Regions from separate parts of the Agrobacterium sp. 22094 genome, predicted to be linked through region 1. Evidence: riboswitches for the same ligand, from Rfam matches in the RefSeq annotation. Region 1 holds a riboswitch; each other region holds the start of a gene.
What was found. A riboswitch is a leader RNA that binds a small molecule or an ion and turns the genes downstream of it on or off. The one in region 1 is predicted to bind thiamine pyrophosphate.
Positions count from the first base shown of each region.

Region 2: another riboswitch for thiamine pyrophosphate. It lies ahead of thiC (phosphomethylpyrimidine synthase ThiC); the one in region 1 lies ahead of ACTJK5_RS15900 (hydroxyethylthiazole kinase).
Region 3: another riboswitch for thiamine pyrophosphate. It lies ahead of thiB (thiamine ABC transporter substrate binding subunit); the one in region 1 lies ahead of ACTJK5_RS15900 (hydroxyethylthiazole kinase).

Region 1 is NZ_JBQEPX010000003.1:211,847-218,776, forward strand. Features, by position in the region: gene alr (alanine racemase) at 1-815, opposite strand, end outside; gene ACTJK5_RS15885 (Lrp/AsnC family transcriptional regulator) at 943-1,419, shown strand; gene thiD (bifunctional hydroxymethylpyrimidine kinase/phosphomethylpyrimidine kinase) at 1,433-2,233, opposite strand; gene thiE (thiamine phosphate synthase) at 2,230-2,889, opposite strand; gene ACTJK5_RS15900 (hydroxyethylthiazole kinase) at 2,876-3,613, opposite strand; TPP riboswitch at 3,685-3,787, opposite strand; gene ACTJK5_RS15905 (CHASE3 domain-containing protein) at 3,997-4,665, shown strand; gene ACTJK5_RS15910 (telomere resolvase) at 4,737-6,074, opposite strand; gene ACTJK5_RS15915 (M24 family metallopeptidase) at 6,164-6,930, opposite strand, start outside.
Region 2 is NZ_JBQEPX010000005.1:24,621-31,550, forward strand. Features, by position in the region: gene thiO (glycine oxidase ThiO) at 1-972, opposite strand, end outside; gene thiS (sulfur carrier protein ThiS) at 1-8, opposite strand, end outside; gene thiC (phosphomethylpyrimidine synthase ThiC) at 974-2,797, opposite strand; TPP riboswitch at 2,904-3,015, opposite strand; gene ACTJK5_RS19075 (acyl carrier protein) at 3,214-3,465, shown strand; gene ACTJK5_RS19080 (acyl-CoA dehydrogenase family protein) at 3,465-4,646, shown strand; gene ACTJK5_RS19085 (amino acid--[acyl-carrier-protein] ligase) at 4,651-5,559, shown strand; gene ACTJK5_RS19090 (DUF1839 family protein) at 5,576-6,562, shown strand; gene ACTJK5_RS19095 (glycosyl hydrolase 2 galactose-binding domain-containing protein) at 6,559-6,930, shown strand, end outside.
Region 3 is NZ_JBQEPX010000005.1:173,769-180,698, reverse strand. Features, by position in the region: gene ACTJK5_RS19745 (thiamine diphosphokinase) at 18-668, shown strand; gene ACTJK5_RS19740 (ABC-F family ATP-binding cassette domain-containing protein) at 673-2,499, shown strand; gene ACTJK5_RS19735 (VOC family protein) at 2,564-2,956, shown strand; TPP riboswitch at 3,007-3,114, shown strand; gene thiB (thiamine ABC transporter substrate binding subunit) at 3,153-4,166, shown strand; gene thiP (thiamine/thiamine pyrophosphate ABC transporter permease ThiP) at 4,186-5,811, shown strand; gene ACTJK5_RS19720 (thiamine ABC transporter ATP-binding protein) at 5,808-6,524, shown strand; gene ACTJK5_RS19715 (M48 family metalloprotease) at 6,833-6,930, shown strand, end outside.

The DNA of each region.
Region 1 (6,930 bases):
CGCAGCGAGGCACCGTAGCCGACGAAGCTTTCAGCCGGCACTGTACGAGTTTGAACCACGGCAACGCTCAAGCCGACGACCGGCTTCATCGGATTGGGATGAACTGCCGATGGCGCGCCCCCATAAAGCGCGATACCCGGTCGCATCAGGGCGTTATGGTAGTCCGTGCCGAGAAAGATGCCGCCGGAATTGGCAAAGCAGACCGGCACGCCGGGAAACTGCTCGGTGGTTTTGCGCATGACGTTAAGCTGCAGAGCATTGGCCTCATGGTCCGGCTCGTCGGCGCAAGCGAGATGGCTCATGATGCAGGCAAGATCGATGGCTTTGAGCATGGCAGGAGTGGCCAACAGCCTTTCGACCTCGTAAGGCGCCAGTCCGAGCCGCGACATGCCAGTGTCGATTTGCAGGGCAGCGGGCAGAGTCTTGCCAAGGACGGCGGCTTGCGCCGACCATTGGGCGACCTGCTCCAGCGAGTTGAGAACCGGAATGATGTTCAGTGCAGAGCAGGAGGTTTCGTTTCCAGGCTGGAGGCCATTGAGAACAAAGATTTTTGCATCGGGCGCTATGTGCAGACGAAGAGACAGCGCCTCATCAATATGAGCGACGAAGAAGTGCCGGCATCCCGCATCGTAAAGGACGGGCGCGACGATATCGGCACCAAGACCATAGGCATCTGCCTTCACCACGGCACTCGTCAGCGCATGCGGCGCCTTGGAGGCAAGCGTCAGATAGTTGTCGCGAAGGGCTGCAAGATCGATCGTCAGATAGCCGCTTGCGCCACCTTGAGCTTTCTGCTGCTGGAGGGTCATGTCCATTGTCGTTCCCTTTGTTCTTTTGGCAACAGAGTATTGCAATGATCCTTGAATTTAAGCAGTGTAAGACGAAGAAAATTCGATAAAATCGTTTTTCTTGCAACTTTGTGCGATCAATCGGAACGAAACCATGTCTGCTCTCGACGCCACCGATCGTCATATCATCCGCCTGCTTCGGCTGAATGCCCGCATCAGCAATGCCAAGCTTGCCGCTGAGGTGGGGCTATCGCCGTCCGCTTGTCTGCGTCGTGTGGATATTCTGGAGAGGGAAGGCGTCATTCGCGGCTATACGGCGATCACCGGAAGTGCCGCCGGTGGAGAGGTGATTTCCGTCATCGTCCAGATCACGCTCGACCGGCAGACGGAGGATTTTCTCAATCGCTTTGAAAATGCCGTGCGGCGTTATCCGGAAGTGCGAGAATGCTATCTCATGACCGGCGGCTCGGATTATTTTCTCCGCGTCGAGGTCGAAACCGCAGGCGATTTCGAGCGGGTCCACAAGGATATTCTCTCCAAGCTTCCGGGCGTCTCACGCATCCATTCGAGCTTCGCCATCCGCAATGCGCTCGCCGCCCCCAAGCCGCGTGCGACGGAGCGCAAATCTTGATCGGGCCGGCCCGTCAGGGCGCCCACCAGCGGTAAAAATGATGAACCGGCCCGTGACCATGACCGACCTTAAGGTCGCGGCCTGCTGCCAACGCACCTTGGAGATAGTCTTTGGACAGGCCGACGGCATCCGTCAACGGCAGACCGAGCGCCAGATGGGCCGCAATCGCTGCCGCGAGCGTGCAGCCGGTACCATGGTCGTTCTTCGTCTCGATGCGCGGCATGGCAAATTCTTGAATTGTCTCGCCGTCAATCAGAAGATCGACGCTCTTTGATCCGGTGCCGTGGCCGCCTTTGATCAGGACAGCCTTCGCACCAAGCGCCAGGATCATCTCGGCCTGTTTCAGCATCGCGGCACGATCGGTGGCGATGCCGGTCCCGGTCAGCAGTGCCGCCTCAGGAAGGTTCGGCGTGGCAAGCGTTGCCTGCGGCAGCAATTCGCTTCGAAGCGTTTCGATTGCCTCCTCCTGAAGCAGCCTGTCACCGGAGGTCGCCACCATCACGGGGTCAAGGACGACCGGTTGGGGCTGGCTGCGCAGTCTCTCGGCAATCGTTCGTATCGTGTCGGTGCGCGAGACCATGCCGATCTTGATCGCCTTGATATCGAGGTCGGAAAACACCGCATCCATCTGAGCCGCAATGATCGTGGCGGAAATATCTTCAACCGCGGTCACGCCCTTGGTGTTCTGTGCGGTGATGGCGGTGATGACGCTCGCACCATAGACACCAAGAGCGGAGAATGTCTTGAGGTCGGCCTGAATGCCGGCACCGCCGCCACTATCGGAACCGGCGATGGTCAAAGCAATGGCGGTCATGGGCGTGCTCCCATCGCTTCATCCACGGCATTGCGAAACGCCTTGGCCGTCGTTGCTATATCGTCCGTGCGGAATAGGGCGGAGATCAGCGCCACCCCATCGGCACCTGCTGCAATCACGTCGGGAACGCGCTCCAGCGTGATGCCGGCAATTGCGCCCACCGGCAGGTCTGGTCGCTCGTTGCGCAGGTATGTCCTTATTTGCTTTAGCCCTGCAAGGCCGACCGGCGTATCTGGATTAACCTTGGAGGTGGTTTCAAACACCCCGCCAATGCAGGCATAATCGGCCGGTGCTTGCGCGACGTGTCGGGCATCAGCCATGGATTTGACGGTGAGCCCGATGATCGCATCGGGACCGAGAAGGCGCCTTGCTGTGTCTGCATCCATATCGTCTGCGCCGAGATGCACGCCATCTGCGCCCGTTGCCATGGCGACATCTAATCGATCGTTGATCACCAGCGGTACGCCGGTGCCTTTCAGGGCTTCAACGATGGCTCTTGCCTGGTCGATCATCTGGCGTGTGGAGGCGGTCTTGTCGCGATATTGGATGATCGTTGCACCGTTATGTGCTGCCAGAGCTGCAAGCTCGGCAAGCGGAGCGATATCGCTGAGAGAGGCGTCGACAATGGCATTCAGCCGGTAATCAATCTTCGTCATGTTCGATCCTCGCATGGGAGAGAATGTCTTCGCTCCTCAGAGTGAAGAGCGCGTCCAGAAAGGCGACTTCGAACGATCCCGGTCCGCTGGCATGTCTGGCCGCGATCTCTGCGGAAACGCCGGTAACAGTCAGAGCCGATGCTGCAGCCAGCATCGCATCCGGCTCGACGGCCATGAAGGCGGCAATGATACCGCCGGAAAGGCATCCGGTTCCCGTCACCTTTGCCATCAGGGCATGGCCGTTGACGATCCGGACCTTGCGGTCGACATCACTCAAGCTATCCACCGCTCCCGTCTGAATGCGCAATGCACCACCGACGTCGCCGATAACCGCCATTTCTGCCGCGTTCCCACGTGTGATCGAGGGGTGCAGCCGGCTCAATTCATGGGCGAATTCTAGCCGTGAAGGGGAGTAGTCGCAATGGACCGGATCGACGATCCAGGGTTTGCCTTGGCGATTGGCGATAGTGACGGCGATACGGATGACCTTGCGGCGCGCTTCGTCCAGCGTCCCGAGGTTGATCGTCAGCGCATCCGTCTTCGTCACGAAGCTCTCGATTTCCTCTTCCGACGATGTCATCGAGGGGATGCCGCCGATTGCGGTGATGCCGTCAGCGGTAAACTTCTGCACCACCGTATTCATCAGGCAGTGGACACGCGGTCGTCGCTCCCGCACAAGAGCCAGAAGGTCTGCCGCTTTTTCTGCGGTGGGAAATCTTACCATCAGCCGTTCATCTCCAGACACGCCGTTAGCGGACCCGGATAAGCATGACGCATGGAAAAGAAAGCTGTGCCTGACGGCGACTGTTCCGTTCCTACGCCGGTATGAACCGGATCAGGTTCAAGGGTCCGGCTCACCGCCATCTCAGCATCGTTCGATGCTCCCCTCGGAATGCCTGACTCTAAATGAGAAATAGAACCTCGTGTCAAGGCGTTTGACAGACCAGTTCACGTCACATGGCTGCAATCGAATTCGGCGAACGACTTTGAACTTCCTGATTGTTGTTGCGTTGAACTGCCTGGCACGGTGTATGCCAACCTGTTAGCGCTTTTGCCATCGGACGGATATAACGACGTTGAACTGCGCTTGCTTGGATGATCCCGTAAATGTCTGACTGGTCTTTAACGTCGCTGCGCCACAAGTATCTGACATTCCCGACACTGCTGCGATCAATACCGGTCGGGGTCGTTTTGGCTGCCGGTATCCTTGCCACCTCATGGACGCATGACCTTTTAAGCGACCATTACGATATGGTGGTGCATACCTATGAAGCGATCGATACCACCAAGGACGTCTTGATCGCGCTTGATGATGCCGAGACGGGACAGAGGGGCTATCTCGTCAGCGGCGACAAGCGCTATCTCGCGCCGTATGAGAAGGCGATGGAGCGCCTGCACCTGCTTCAGAACGATTTGATGACCAGGATATCGGACAATTCCGACCAGGTTGCCCGCGTCAAAGCGCTCGACGCATTGATCGAGAAGAAGCTTGAAGAGCTGAAGCACTCAATATCGCTCTATGATGGCGTCGGTGCAGATGCCGCCCGCACAAATGAAATCGGTTACATGGCTGTCGGAACGATGGACCGCATCCGCGATATCATCGGCGAGATCACCGTTACGGAACACACATTGCTGGACACCCGGCACGCCGAGGTCGAGGCCGATGAATTCCGCATCAGGGTTGTGGCGATCATCGTGGGCCTTGCTTCTTTCCTCACACGGGCTGGCGTCGAGATGTACCTGGCGCGCCGGTATCGTGTGATCCGGTCATAAGGCGTTTACGGAATGCCCAGTTCGCCGATGCCCATCATCTACAAGACCATGAAAATGCGCGTCGCTGTGCTTTACTCGCCTGCCATACCGGGGATCTGATTGACGGTGATCATCTGCCGTATCGTGCGATCCGCCACACGCTCCGCCCGCGCTTTCGATTCATGCTCGTCTTCAGGAAAAGCATAGGTCATGTAGGAGAGCGACGTTTCCAGATCATTGTTGTTATGGCCGAGGATGGCGGCGAAATAGCTGTTCTTCGTCACATTGGCGGGCGCGAAGTTGCGATAAGCGATTTCGGCATAGAGGTGACGTAGCCCATAGGGCTTCGGCGGCTCTTCTTTCGGCCAGAGGTCCTCGAATTTCGCTATCATTGCATCGCGCAGCGGCAGTCTCGCATCGGTGGAAAACTCGTCCACATTCATGCCGAGCCAAAGCTTGCCATCGCTGCTGTTTCTCAGGCGTCGATAGGCCTCGAGCACGATCTTGGCTTGCTCCAGGACCGGAATTTCATAGGTAATGCCGTATTTCGTCCCTTCGCCCTGCTTCGTCTTCGCCTGCCCGTTGAACAGCACGCTCCATTTGGAGACGCCATTGCCATAGGGCGCTGGGGTAAACTCAGCCTGGGTGAAGACTTCGAAGGGACGCCGACCGGTGGTGCCGATCAGGCCGATGCCGATCGTCAGCGGGTCTTCCGAGTGAAGGAAGCGCCGGCAGCGTCGCATCACTTCTGAATAATGTTCGAAGGTGATCAGCGAGCCGTGCTTGGTGGCGATCTTCGCCATTTTGGCTTTGCGCGCGTCATCGTAGAGCTGCGGCGTGCCTGCGGCGATGCGCAGCATGGGATGCTGCTCGCCAAAGGCCTCGCGAATGGCATTGCGATATTTCGTGATGTAGGAGATGACCGTCGCCTGTGTTCTGCCGGTCATGGCGTCCATTTCCCTGTCCCACAGCGCCTGCATCTCTCCCTTGGTGCTGACCCCATTGATAGCGGAGATGAAGTCCGAAACGCGCAGCAGGAAGCGGGGTTTGCGGCCAGCCGTGTTGTGCTCGGCTCTTTCGATCTTCTCCACGATCGACATCGCCACCCCGCTTTGCGGGTAATCGCCTCGCGCTATGTAGGTATCGAGACGCTCGCGCAGCTTTTTCATGTTGCAGATGGCAAGCGGTGTCGTCTTCGGCCCGAAGGCGTCTTTCAGCGCATAGCGGTACTTGACGATGTAAAGCTCAAGCGTCTTGGCGGTTCTGCCGTTTTCGAAATGGAAACGGACCTCGTCGTCCCATAGACGTCCGATTGCTTTCGTGTCGAAGCTGCCGTCGTCCTTGCGCGTTGTTTTGATCTTCTCAACGAAGTCGGCGATGCGATCGGCCAAAATGGGCGTTTTTGTTTTTCTTTTTTCCGCGACGGACATCGATTCCTCCTCAAGTTCTCTTGGGATAGAAAATATATAAATTTTACGCAAGGGCTAATGTAGGGGCGACAGAGGCGGTATTTCTGAATTTAACCGAAAGGGTGGACGGGTGAGTTGGCAGGCTGTGTGAACCAGCGTGGGCCATCGGCGGCCATGTAGATGTGATCCTCAAGACGGATGCCGAATTTTTGCGGATAGACCAGCATGGGTTCGTTGGAGAAGCACATGCCGGCCACGAGCGGCTGCGTGTTGCCGCGCACGATGTAAGGTCCTTCGTGGATTTCCAGGCCAAGACCATGGCCCGCCCTATGCGGCAGGCCGGGAAGAGCGTAATCCGGTCCGAGCCCATGCCGAGCCATGACGGCGCGGGCTGCCGCATCGAGATTTTCGCACGGCGCCCCAAGCTGTGCGGCATCGAACACCGCCTGCTGTGCCTCGCGCTCGATAGCCCAGGCGCGAGCGAAATCAGCGCTTGGCTCGTCCATCACATAGGTGCGCGTCAGGTCGGAGTGATAGCCGTCGATGCGCGTCCCTGTATCGACCAGAATGACGTCGCCAGCCTGCAAAGTCTGCTCCCCGTCGGCGCCATGGGGCAACGATGTCGCTTCGCCAAAGGAGACGATGCAGAAGGAAGAGCCACCCTCACCGCCAAGCTCGCGGTGCTGCTCGTCGATGAAGCGGACGACATCGGACGTCAGCACGCCTGGCTTCATCATGGCATGGGCGCGTTTGTGCACGTCCAGCGTCAGGTTCATCGCATAGTCGATGATGGCAATTTCAGCGCTGGATTTGAGAAGCCGAAGGCCGCGGATCACTGGGCCGCCATCGACCAGACGATCAGGCCCGACCTTGGCGG
Region 2 (6,930 bases), on a different contig from region 1:
ATCCGCATGGTACACCTCCTTGTGTTCGATGAAATCGGCAGCCTGGCGCGCCATGGCAGGCGAGAGCAGGAAGCCGTGCCGGTGCGCACCATTGATGAAGAGCGTCTTGCCCTCCTGAACGATGCGCGGAAGATTGTCGGGAAAGGCAGGCCGGATGCCGGTACCGCTTTCGATGATCTGCGCTTCGCCGAAAGAGGGGTGCAGCGCGTAAGCGGCATTCAAGAACTCCATCATCGAGCGGGCGGAAATCGGCCCCGCCTCCTCTGTTTCGATCATCGTCGCGCCCAGCATGAAGCGCCCCGGTTCACGCGGGACGATGTAGAGCGGGATGCGCGGATGCAGGAGCCGCACCGGGCGCAACAGCGAAACCTCGTGCGTGACGAGATAGAGCATTTCGCCGCGCACGCCCCGAAGCCCTGAGAGCGAGCCAACTCTCGTATGGCCGGTGCAATCGACGATGCGATCGAAGCCGCCTTCGTTGATGGCCTCGCCGCCCAGATGAAAGACCACGCCATTTTCCACCAGACGCAGATGCAGCGCCGTCATCGCCAGCCGCGGATCGAGATGACCTTCGCCCTCGAAGAACAGCCCATGGCGGAAGCGTCCGGCAAGGTCCGGCTCGAGTGCTGCAATCTCATCCTCATCCACCAGGCGGTAGCCGCTGGTGCGCGAGGCAAAGCGCAAGAGTTCCGCCCTGTCCCGTGCTGGCGCCACCACCAGCGTGCCATGGCGCGAGATGAGGCCGGGTGTGGCCTCCTCCCACCAGTCGAGCGCCGCCTGGCCGAGGTCGAGCACCGCCTGTTCGGCGCTCTCCCTTTCGCACCAGGGCGCCAGCATGCCGCCGGCAAACCAGGATGCGCCGCGGCCGATCTCAAGCGCGGTATCGAACACCGTCACCGCAAGACCGCGCCGCGTCAGCTCAAGGGCAGCCGTCAGACCGGCAACGCCTGCCCCTTTGATGAGAATGCGCATCTCATTCACCGGGAACCGGCTTTTCCAGCGGCATGTAGAGATCGCCACCCTGACGGAATTTCTCCGCCATCGCCTCTAGCCCCTCCTTCTGGGCTTCCGCGCGGATATCGTGGGAAATGCGCATGGAGCAGAATTTCGGCCCGCACATGGAGCAGAAATGCGCGACCTTGTGCGCTTCCTTCGGCAGCGTCTCATCGTGATAGGAGCGCGCCGTTTCCGGATCGAGCGACAGGTTGAACTGATCCTCCCAGCGGAATTCGAAGCGGGCGCGCGACAAAGCATCGTCCCGCAACTGCGCTGCCGGATGGCCCTTGGCAAGATCGGCGGCATGCGCCGCGATCTTGTAGGTGATGACACCGACCTTCACGTCGTTGCGATCCGGTAGACCCAGATGCTCCTTCGGCGTGACATAGCAGAGCATCGCCGTACCGAACCAGCCGATCATCGCCGCACCGATGCCGGACGTGATGTGGTCGTAACCGGGTGCGATGTCGGTCGTCAGCGGTCCAAGCGTGTAGAAGGGCGCCTCGCCGCAGGTCTTCAGCTGCTTGTCCATGTTTTCCTTGATCTTGTGCATCGGCACATGGCCGGGGCCCTCGATCATCACCTGGCAATCCTTGGCCCAGGCGATCTGGGTCAACTCGCCCAGCGTCTCCAGCTCGGCAAACTGCGCGGCATCATTGGCGTCTGCAATCGAGCCCGGACGCAGGCCATCCCCGAGTGAAAACGACACGTCATAAGCCCGACAAATGTCGCAGATCTCGTCGAAATGCTCGTAGAGGAAGCTTTCCTTGTGGTGATGCAGACACCACTTGGCCATGATCGACCCGCCGCGCGAGACAATGCCGGTCACGCGATTGACGGTCAGCGGAATGTAATGCAGGCGCACGCCGGCGTGGATGGTGAAGTAATCCACGCCCTGTTCCGCCTGCTCGATCAGCGTATCGCGAAACACCTCCCAGGTTAGATCCTCGGCAATGCCATTGACCTTCTCCAGAGCCTGATAGAGCGGCACCGTGCCGATCGGCACCGGCGAATTGCGGATGATCCATTCGCGGATATTGTGAATGTTGCGCCCGGTGGAGAGATCCATCACCGTATCGGCACCCCAGCGCGTGGCCCAGACCATCTTCTCCACCTCTTCCGCCATGGAGGAGGTGACGGCGGAATTGCCGATATTGGCGTTGATCTTGACCAGAAAATTCCGCCCGATGATCATCGGCTCGGCTTCCGGGTGGTTGATGTTGGAGGGGATGATGGCGCGACCGGAAGCCACTTCCTGGCGGACGAATTCCGGCGTCACATGATCTGGAATATGCGCGCCGAAGCTTTCACCATCGCGCACAAGCTTGTCCTGCGCCGCCTCGCGTCCGAGGTTTTCGCGGATGGCGATATATTCCATCTCCGGTGTGATGATGCCCGCCCGCGCATAGGCCAGCTGGGTGACGGCCTTTCCATCCTTGGCCCGCAGCGGTTGGTTGCGCACCGGAAATTCCGGCGTCAGTCGCTCGCCGGTGGCAAAGCCATTGTCTTCCGGCTTCACATGCCGGCCCTCATAGGCTTCGACATCGCCACGCGCCAGAACCCATTCCTGGCGATGACGCGGCAGACCGGCATCGATGTTCACAAGATGCGTCGGATCGGTATAGGGACCGGAGGCATCATAGACGGTCACCGGCGGTTCGCCGGCGGTGGGATGGACCGCAATTTCGCGCATCGGCACGCGGATATGCGGGTGAAGAACGCCCGGCTTGTGCACCTTGGTGGAGGCCGGCAACGGACCGGTGGTAACGGTTGGGGTGAGATTTTTAGCGGCAATGTTCATCGTGAGGCTCCAAAGCAAAACAGTGGAGACCCAGTTCGAGCATGAAGACGAAAAGCGCGGGATAGGAATGATGACGGTTCCCCGGCGTTGAGCCGGTTCTGCCAGAATGCCCGCGTTTGCACCGTCCCTACGCCAGTATGAACTGGATCAGGTTCAACGGGTCACTGCGCGCTCTAGCAGTATCTCAGCCCCTTGCCGGGACCCCCCTGGTGAATGCCGCAATCAAAAACCTCATGGCGCCGATTGTCAAGCTGGCAGCTGGTTGCGCCAAAAGAGGGCGGTGCGGAAACCACAATTGCGTTGGGCGCCAAGCAATATCACCGGAAATTAACCGCACCACTTATGACAATGTTATGTTTTTAAATGTAACTCAGAAGTTACGCGATAATGGCTCCAGTTAAAGGGAGATACTTGGGATGAATTCTACTATCCGTGACGTGCTGGCAAAATTCGGTCAGCTTCCCGTTTCCGTCGACACGCTTGCCGACGATGCCGATCTTTATGCCGCGGGCCTGTCCTCCTTCGCCTCCGTGCAGCTGATGCTGGGCCTGGAAGAGGCCTTCGACATCGAGTTTCCCGACAGCATGCTGAACCGCAAATCCTTTGCCAGCATCGCCGCCATCGAAACCACGGTCAAAGCCATTCTCGACGGGAAAGAGGCTGCCTGATGAACCTCGCGCTCGCGCCTCACCGTGAAGCACTGAGCGCCCGGGCGGCGCGGGTGGCGGCGATTGCCGCAAAACATGCCGATGCGGTGGATACCGAAGGCCGCTTCCCGAAAGAGGCCGTCGACGCGCTTCGCGAGGAAAAGCTGCTCGGCATCCAGGTCCCGGTTCACATGGGCGGCGAAGGCGCCACCATGCTGGAGCTTGCCGATATCTGCTCCATTCTGGGCCAGGCCTGTTCGGCCACCGCAATGATCTACGCCATGCACCACATCAAGGCCTCGAGCCTTGTGGAGCACGGCGAAGAAAGCCAATGGCACAGCGCCTTCATGCGCCGCCTGGCAAACGAACAATTGCTGCTGGCCTCCGCCACCACCGAAGGCGGCATTGGCGGCAATCTCCGCAATTCCATCTGCGCCATCGAGGTGGATGGTGACATCTGCCGCCTGGAAAAGGACGCGACCGTCATTTCCTATGGCAGCGAAGCCGATGCCATTCTCATCACCTCGCGCAGCAACAAGGATGCCGCTCCCTCCGATCAGGTGATGACGGTATTTCTGAAAGACCAGTATAGCCTTGAGCGCACCCATGTCTGGGATACGCTCGGCATGCGCGGCACCTGCTCCGACGGTTTCCTGTTCAAGGGCGAGGCCCCGGCCGAACAGATTTTCCCCAAGCCTTTTGCTGAAATTGCAGCCCAATCCATGCTCGCCACCTCGCACCTTCTGTGGAGCGGCGTGTGGTACGGCATCGCCTCTGACGCGGTGGCACGGGCGCAAAGCTTCGTGCGCGCCGCCGCCCGCAAATCGCCAGGGTCCGCTCCCCCAGGCGCACTGCGACTGGCCGAAGTGTCGAACAAGCTGCAGATCGTCAAATCCAACGTGATTGCCGGCATCAAGGCCTATGACGAGACCAGATCCGACCCGGACAAGCTGATGTCGATGGGCTTTGCCATTGCCATGAACAACGTCAAGATCTGCTCGTCCGAGACCATTCTGGAAATCATCGACCATGCCATGCTGATCTGCGGCATCATGGGCTACAAGAACGGCACGCCCTATAGCCTTGGCCGTCATCTGCGTGACGCGCATTCTGCCCGGCTGATGATTTCCAACGACAGAATCCTGAGCAATTCCGCCAATCTCCTGCTGGTTCAAAAGCAGGATACGAGCCTTCTGAGGTAGGACCATGGACGCACAAACATCTTTCCTCGACAGGCTCTTCGACAAGGGTTTGCTCATCGATACCGGCGTGGACGGTCTCTATGGCCGAAGCGGTCAGTTCGAAGACGTGATCACCGGTCTCGAAAGACTGGTCAGCAAGGTGGGGGCCGGCGATAAGGCCGAAGCGATCCGCTTTCCGCCCGGCATCAATCGCGCCTATTTCGAAAAAAGCGGCTACATGAAGAGCTTCCCGCAGCTTGCCGGTACCGTCCATTCCTTCTGCGGCTGCGAACTCGACCACGTCAACCTGTTGAAGACAATGGATGAGGGCGACGACTGGGCGAAAGACCAGAAGATCACCAATATCGTGCTCACACCGGCCGCCTGCTATCCGCTCTATCCGACCATTGCCAAGCGCGGCAATCTGCCCGATGGCGGCGGTCTCTACGACATCCAGTCCTACTGCTTCCGCCACGAACCTTCGAAAGACCCGGCGCGTCAGCAGCTTTTCCGCATGCGCGAATATGTCCGCATGGGCACCGAAAGCGACGTCACCGATTTCCGCCAGCTGTGGATGGATCGCGGCGTGGCAATGATGGAAGGCATCGGCCTCGACGTGAAGCTCGATATCGCCAACGATCCCTTCTTCGGACGCGCAGGCCGGATGCTGGCCAACAACCAGCGTGACCAGAACCTGAAGTTCGAACTGCTGATCCCGGTCACGTCGACGACCAACCTCACCGCCTGCATGAGCTTCAACTACCACCAGGATGCCTTCGGCGCTAAATGGGGCTTGAACCTGGCGGACGGCTCTGTCGCCCACACCGCCTGCGTCGGTTTCGGCCTGGAGCGACTGGCGCTCGCCCTCCTTGCCAAGCACGGACTGGATGTCGATCAATGGCCGCAGTCGGTTCGCGACACGCTGTGGAACTGAGGCCTAAGAGGTACGCATGACGGCAATTTTTCCGGCCCTGAGCCCTGAGAGCCATGTCCCTCACCTGCTCCACGCATCCGACAGGATGTGGCCGGAAACCAATTGCTTTGTCGATCTATGGATCGAGCTTGTGGCCTCGTGCGGCCTGCCGCCGGAAGCTATGTTCGGCTTTACCCTGACGCAGGATTTCGAGGGCGACCACTTCACCTTCTTCAAGATGCCGCTCGAAGATCTAGAAGCGCTCTACGGCATCCGCTCGACCGAGCTTGCGATCTTCGACGATGTCGAAACCCATATCGAAACGCAGCTGAAGCGCGGCCGCATTTCCCTGATCGAGGTGGACAGCTTCTATCTGCCGGATACGCATGGGGTCGGCTACCGAAACGATCACGGCAAGACGACGATTGCCATCAACCGCATCGATCGCGACAATCTCAAGCTCGAATACTTCCACAACGCCGGCTATTTCGCGCTGGAAGGCGAGGACTATGCCGGCGTGTTCCACCACCATCTGAAAGAGGGCGAACCGCCCTTCCTGCCCTATGCGGAATTCGCCAAATTCCCGGAAAAGCCAGTCCCCGAAGAGCGCCGCCGCGCGGTTGCAGAGCGGCTGCTGGTGCAGCATTTCTCCAGACGACCGGCGGAAAATCCTATCCGGGCCTTCTCGCAGGTCTTCCCGGCACAGGTGGAAAAGGTTGCCGACCGGCCCTTCGGCTTCTTCCACAAATATGCCTTCAACACGCTGCGCCAGCTCGGCGCCAATTTCGAACTCGCGGCCAGCCACCTGCAATGGCTTGCCGGACCACAGGCTTTCGATGACGCAGCCGCCGAGGCGCTGAAGATCGCCGAAGTGGCAAAGACGGTGCAGTTCCAGCTGGCACGCGCCGTGGCGCGCCGCAAATTCGAGCCGCTCGCCACCGCTCTTAATCCCGCGGCTGACGCCTGGGATGCGCTGATGGCCAAGCTCAATTCCCATCTCGATGCCGGCAGCGAGGCCGCGTGAGCGCGAGCCTTCGACATGACGCCCTCCCCGGCCAATGGCTGACGGAGGGTTGGACGCTGACATTGACGCAAGCCGGCGCCTGCGAGCGCCCATCCGACATCCCGGCAGATTCGGAAAGCTTCGCAGCACCAGTTCCCGGCACCGTCGCCGAGGCGCTGGAGAAGGCGAGCAGGTTCGACCGCTTCGATCCGAAGCCGCTCAACCACCTCGATGCCTGGTACCGACTGGCACTCGAAACCGCAGAACCGCAGAGCGCGACGGTGCATTTCGATGGCCTTGCGACCATCGCCGACATCTATCTGAACGACGAGCCTATCGCGCACTCCGCCAGCATGTTCGAGGCGCTGGAGGTTGGCGTCACGTTTTCC
Region 3 (6,930 bases), on a different contig from region 1:
TCGCGATAAGGCAGGGCATGAGATCGGATCACTTCACCATTCTGCTGGGCGGCGATATCGCGGTAACGGATCGCCTGCAAAAGGCGGTTGCCGGATCGCGCGTGATTGCCGCCGATAGCGGTATGAAACATGCCAGGCCGCTCGCTCTCACCCCTGAGCTTTGGGTGGGCGATTTCGATTCCGCCGATGCGGCGCTTGTCGACGAATGGCCGGATGTGCCGCAACAGCCTTTTCCCGCCGCCAAGGGCGAAACGGATGGCGAGATTGCCGTTTCCGAGGCTTTGGCGCGGGGCGCGAAGCGTCTGACGCTGGTCGGCGCGCTTGCCGGCGAGCGATCCGACCATGCGCAGTTTCATCTGCTCTATGCTGTGGCGCTGGCCGAACGCGGGCTTGAGGTGGTGCTGACGTCTGGTGAGGAAGAAGCTTTTCCGTTGCTTGCCGGCGATTTGGCGTTCGATTTGCCGCGCGGCTCGCTGTTTTCGGTTGCCGGTTTTACGGCCCTTTCGGGCCTCGATATCGAGAATGCCCGTTATCCCCTCAATGATTTTGCGCTTGCCTTCGGCTCGTCGCGCACTATGTCCAACGTGGCTGAGGGCGAAATTCGCCTTCGCCTCAAAAGCGGCAAGGCGATCGTGCTTGCCCGTCCCTACGATCTGACCGGAGCCTGATGCCTTGGCACCCCCCATTCTGAAACTCGACGATATCAAGCTGACCTTTGGCGTGACGCCACTTCTGGATGGCGCCAACCTGCAGGTGGAGCCGGGCGATCGCATCTGCCTCGTCGGTCGAAACGGGTCAGGCAAGTCGACGCTGATGAAGATCGCCGCCGGTCTTGTCGAAGCGCAGTCGGGCGAGGTTTTTCGTCATCCGTCCGCGACGATCCGCTATCTGGAGCAGGCGCCGGATTTTGGCGCCTATGACACCGTGCAGGCCTATGCCGAATCCGGTCTCGGACCGGGCGACGATCCCTACCGTGTCAGCTATCTGCTGGAACATCTGGGTCTGACCGGTCAGGAAAATCCATCGAGCCTTTCCGGTGGCGAAGCGCGCCGCGCGGCACTTGCCCGCGTCATGGCGCCGGAGCCCGACATCCTGATGCTGGACGAGCCGACCAACCATCTCGACCTGCCGACCATCGAATGGCTGGAAAGCGAATTGCAGCAGACGCGAAGCGCGCTCGTCCTCATCTCGCACGACCGTCGCTTCCTGGAGAAGGTTTCGACGGCCACCGTCTGGCTTGATCGCGGCCAGTCGCGTCGTCTCAGCCGTGGCTTCGGCTATTTCGAGGAATGGCGCGACAAGGTGCTGGAAGAGGAAGAGCTGGAGCAGCACAAGCTCGGCAAGGCGATCGAGCGCGAAGAGCACTGGATGCGCTACGGCGTGACGGCACGCCGCAAGCGCAACATGCGCCGCGTGGGAGAATTGCGTGATATGCGTGCGGCCTATCGCGGCCACAAGGGTCCGCAAGGCTCCGTGCAGGCAACGGCGGTAGAAGCGCGCGAATCCGGCAAGCTGGTGATCGAGGCCGAGGCTATCACCAAGTCATATGGCGATCGCACCATCATCGCGCCCTTTTCGCTGCGCGTGCATCGCGGCGATTGCATCGGTCTCGTCGGGCCGAATGGTGCGGGCAAGACCACGCTTCTCAAGATGCTGACCGGCGAGTTGGCGCCCGATAGCGGCACGGTGAAACTTGGCACCAATCTGGAAATTGCCACACTCGATCAGAAGCGCGAGGACCTCAATCCTAACGATACGCTGGCGCATTACCTGACCGATGGTCGCGGCGAGAGCCTGCTGGTCAATGGCGAGCAGAAGCATGTGACCGGCTATATGAAGGACTTCCTGTTCCAGCCGGAACAGGCCCGCACACCGATCCGCAATCTGTCTGGTGGTGAGCGCGCACGTCTCATTCTGGCGCGGATCCTGGCAAGGCCAACCAACCTTCTCATCCTCGATGAGCCGACGAACGATCTCGATATCGAGACCCTGGATCTGCTTCAGGAAATCGTCGCTGGCTTTTCCGGCACCGTCATTCTCGTCAGCCACGACCGTGACTTCCTCGACCGCACGGTGACGTCGACCATCGCGCCTGCCAACCCGGATGCGCCGGATGGCCGCTGGATCGAATATGCGGGCGGCTATTCCGACATGATGGCGCAGCGCAAGGGTGCGGCCGAAGAGAAGAAGCGTTCCGAAAAGCAGGAAAAGGCAAAGGCCTCGGCAAGCACTGCGACCAATGCCGAGCCGTCCAAGGCCAAGGGAAAGCTCTCCTTCAAGCAGAAGTTTGCGCTGGAAAACCTGCCGAAGGAAATGGAAAAGCTGCAGGGCGAGATCGCCAAGCGCGAAGAGCGCATGGCCGATCCGCAGCTCTTTGCCAAGGACCCGGCTGCTTTCAACAAGCTGGCAGACGAGATGGCGAAGCTTCGCGAAAAGCTGGACGCCATGGAGGAAGAATGGCTCGAGCTTGAGATGCTGCGCGAAGAGATGGAAGGCTAGTCCACACCATCTTTGACAGGTCGTGAAATATGCGGTTCTCTATCCAAAACGGAGGAGCCCCACCATGCGCATGATCTTCGTCAATCTCCCGGTGAAGAATATCGAGACATCGAAAGCCTTCTTCACGGCGCTCGGCTTCAGCTTCAATCCGGAATATTCCGATGAGCGAACGCTGTGCATGATCGTCGAGAAGAACATCTTCGTCATGCTGCTGCAGGAAGAACGCTTCCGCGATTTCATCAATGGCGAGATCGCCGATGCCAATCGCGGCACGGAGGTGCTGACCTGCCTTTCGGCGTCCAGTCGCGAGGAAATCGACAGCATGCTGAAAACAGCGCTGTCTTCCGGTGGGCGCGAGTGGAAACCGGTGCAAGACCACGGCTTCATGTATGCCGCAAGCTTTCAGGATCCCGATGGCCATGTCTGGGAGCTGGTTTACATGACGGAGCAGGCATAGGCGCGCGGCGTCACGTCTTGCCAATAACCGATTGTGTCATTACATCTTTTCTCGCTCTAACGGGGTGCTTTGTCGAAAAGACAAGGCTGAGAGGCGTTCGCCAACCCGAAGAACCTGATCCGGTTAACACCGGCGGAGGGATTAGACGGCTTCCATCCAGACGCCTATTCCCGTAACCCATTCGAGAAGGTGTCTGATGTATCGTCGTTTTCTGCTGTCCGGCCTCGTCGCCGCATCCTTCCTCCTGCCGAGCCTTGGCGTCGCGCAGGATAAAAAGGTCCTCACTGTCTACACCTATGAAAGCTTTGTCTCCGAATGGGGTCCCGGTCCCAAGGTGAAGGCGGCGTTCGAGAAGACCTGCGATTGCACCGTCAATTTCGTCGGCGTCGCCGACGGTGTGGCGCTGCTCAATCGCCTGAAGCTGGAAGGTGTCAGCTCCAAGGCGGATGTCGTGGTCGGTCTCGATACCAACCTCATCGCTGAAGCCAAGGACACTGGGCTCTTCGAAGCATCGGGTATCGACGCCTCTACGGCAAAGGTGCCGGGCGGGTTCAAGGACGATGTCTTCGTTCCCTATGATTACGGCCACTTTGCCGTCGTCTACGACACACAGACGCTGAAGAACCCGCCAAAGAGCCTGAAAGAACTGGTCGAGGGCGACCCGTCGCAGAAGATCGCCATTCAGGATCCGCGGACGTCGACGCCGGGTCTTGGCCTGCTGCTCTGGGTCAAGTCGGTCTATGGCGACAAGGCGCCGGAAGCCTGGGCAAAGCTCAAGGATCGCGTGCTGACGGTTACGCCGGGCTGGTCGGAGTCCTACGGCCTCTTCACCAAGGGCGAAGTACCGATGGTGCTCTCCTATACCACATCGCCCGCCTATCATATGGTGGCCGAGCACAGCGAGCGCTATCAGGCAGCAAGCTTCGAGGAAGGCCATTACATTCAGATCGAAGTCGCCGGTCTGTTGAAGAACGCGCCGGAGAAGGAGCTTGGCAAGAGGTTCCTTTCCTTCATCCTGACGCCTGGCTTCCAGGATGCCATTCCGGAAAACAACTGGATGATGCCGGTCACCGCCACGTCGCAGCCGCTGCCGGATGCCTTCAACAAGCTGGTCCAGCCGACCAAGACCTTCCTGATGTCGCCGGAAGAGGTGGCGAAGAACCGCAAGGCCTGGATCGATGAGTGGCTGACCGCGATGAGCGTGAAGTAATCTCACGCGGACCCCGCCCGTGATTGCGCGCAGCGACAGAAGACGGTTCCTGATCAGTGGCATGGCGGCTTTTGTCGCCGTGTTGCTCTTCATCGGACTTGCGGTCGCAGCGCTGCTTTCCTTCGATACACAGGCGGCGTCGAACGCCCTCTTCGATACCTACACGCTGCGCATTCTCCGCTTCACGCTCTGGCAGGCGACGCTCTCCACTGTTCTTTCGGTGGCGCTCGGCCTACCGGTCGCACTGGCGCTGGCACGCCAGCGGGATTTTCCCGGCCGTATCTGGATCATCCGGCTGATGGCGGTGCCCATGGGGCTGCCGGTGATCGTCGGCGCGCTCGGGCTGATTGCCATCTGGGGCAGGCAGGGGCTGCTCAATGCAGCACTTCTCTCTGCGGGCGTGGCGCGACCTTTCAGCATCTACGGCCTATCCGGCATTCTCATTGCCCATGTCTTCTTCAACCTGCCGCTCGCCGTGCGTTTCTTCCTGGCGGGGCTGGAAAGAATGCCCGGCGAATATTGGCGCATGAGTGCCGTGCTCGGCATGAATTCCCTTTCCACCTTCCGCTTCATCGAATGGCCGGTGGTGCGGCGGCTCGTGCCGGGTGTAGCGGGCCTGATCTTCATGCTCTGCGCCACGAGCTTCACGCTTGTCCTGCTGCTCGGCGGCGGTCCGGCTGCGACGACCATCGAGGTGGCGATCTATCAGGCGCTCCGCTTCGATTTCGATCCGCCACGTGCCATCGCCCTGTCGCTGATGCAGATCGCAATGACCGGCCTGCTTCTCGTGCTGCTCTCGTTTCTGCCGGGTGCGGAAGCGGAGGGGCAGACGCAGGGCCAGACGGTTCGTCGTTTCGATGCCGCTCGCCCGTTGGCGCGTCTTTGGGATGGGCTTGTCATTGTTCTTGCGATGCTGCTGGTCGGGTCGCCCCTCGTTGCCGTCGCGGCCTCCGGATTGACTGCCGATCTGTGGCGTCTTTTGAGCGCCGAGATATTTCGGCGCGCAGCCATCACCAGCCTGTCGATCGCACTTTTCTCGGCCTCGCTTTCGGTTCTCGTCTCCGTGGCGCTCATCCGGGCACGCCAGGTGGTTGCGGACAACAATGCACCGTCGTGGGGTGCAAGGCTTATCGCGGCGACTTTGGGTGGCGGCGCTTCGATGGTGCTGCTCGTGCCGCCCGTCGTGCTGGGTAGTGGCTGGTTTCTGCTGCTGCGGCCCTTTGGCGATGTGTCCCTCTTCGCGCCATTCCTCGTGGCGCTCATCAACATGCTGATGGCCTTGCCCTTTGCCATGCGCGTTCTCGAACCCGCCTTCACGACCCATCAGGCAAGAACCGAAAAACTGGTCTCAAGCCTCGGCCTCACAGGCTTTTCCCGTTTTCGCCTTGTCGATCTTCCGGTCCTGTGGCGCGCCTTCGCCATGGCCTTTTCCTTTGCCATGGCACTGTCGCTTGGCGATCTCGGAGCCGTGGCCCTTTTCGGCTCGGAACGCTTCGTGACCTTGCCGTGGCTCGTCTACAGCAATATGGGCAGCTACCGGACCAATGATGCGGCGGGCTATGCCTTCATCCTTGGCGTCATTTGCCTCATCCTCGCAGCAGGTGGCGTATCGCGCCAATCCGAGAAAGCGAAAGCAGCAGCATGAAGAGCGGTCAGGCAAAGGTTAGGCTGGAACAGGTATCGCTACAGCTTGGGCAGCAGCACTTCTTCTTCGACACGTCCTTCGAGGAAGCGAAGGTGACCGCGGTCGTCGGTCCTTCCGGTTCGGGCAAGTCGACGCTTCTCAACCTCGTCGCAGGTTTTGAAAGGCCGACAGGTGGTCGCGTGCTGATCGGGTCTGACCACATGGGTGGACGCGATCCGGCGGAAAGGCCGATCTCGCTGATCTTCCAGGACAACAACCTCTTCGCCCATCTCGATATCGCCACCAATATCGGCCTTGGGATCAGCCCGTCGCTTCGCCTGACACAGGACGACAAGACAAAAATTGCGTCAGCTCTTGAGCGGGTCGGGCTTGCGGGTTTCGAAAAGCGGCTGCCCTCCAGCATGTCCGGTGGCGAACGCCAGCGTGCAGCACTTGCGCGTGCACTGGTTCGTCAGCGCGCGGTCATGCTGCTGGACGAACCTTTTGCAGCGCTTGATCCGGGCTTACGCGCCGGAATGGCGGGGCTGTTGAAAGAGCTGCAATCGGAAAACGGCAACACGGTTCTCCTCGTCACCCATCACCCGGACGATATTCGCCGTCTTGCTGACGCGGTGGTGTTTCTGTCGGATGGCAAGATCCTGTTTCAGGGTGCGACGGAGGCCTTCGTTTCCGCCACAGACATTCCCGAGGTCGGAGCCTTCCTCCAGAAGTAGTGCGGGACCGTGCCACAATTTGGACGCGGCGCAATGTCAATCCTGCAAATAGACAGTGAAGGTGCGTATTTTTTGCACTTGCCAATCAGGCTCAACTATTTGAGACATATATAGAGAACGTCTTTTGTCAGGGTCTTTCCGCAGCATAGATCGTTTTTGGGATCGTTTTGGATGTTCAGGCATTCTGGTGCCTGTGGGGTTTAAGCTGATATTCTGGTCTGCATATAACGGATGATCAGGAACGTTTGGAGCGGACTGGCAGGATGATGACGCGTGTGAAGGCCGTAAATGGCCGCTCCGGTCACGACATGGAAAAGCGGTCGATATCGCGGCGAGGCATCATAAGCCTCGGGGCTGCGGCATTGATGCTGTCTTCATGCCAGTCGCTGTTCAGCCCTGCCTATCA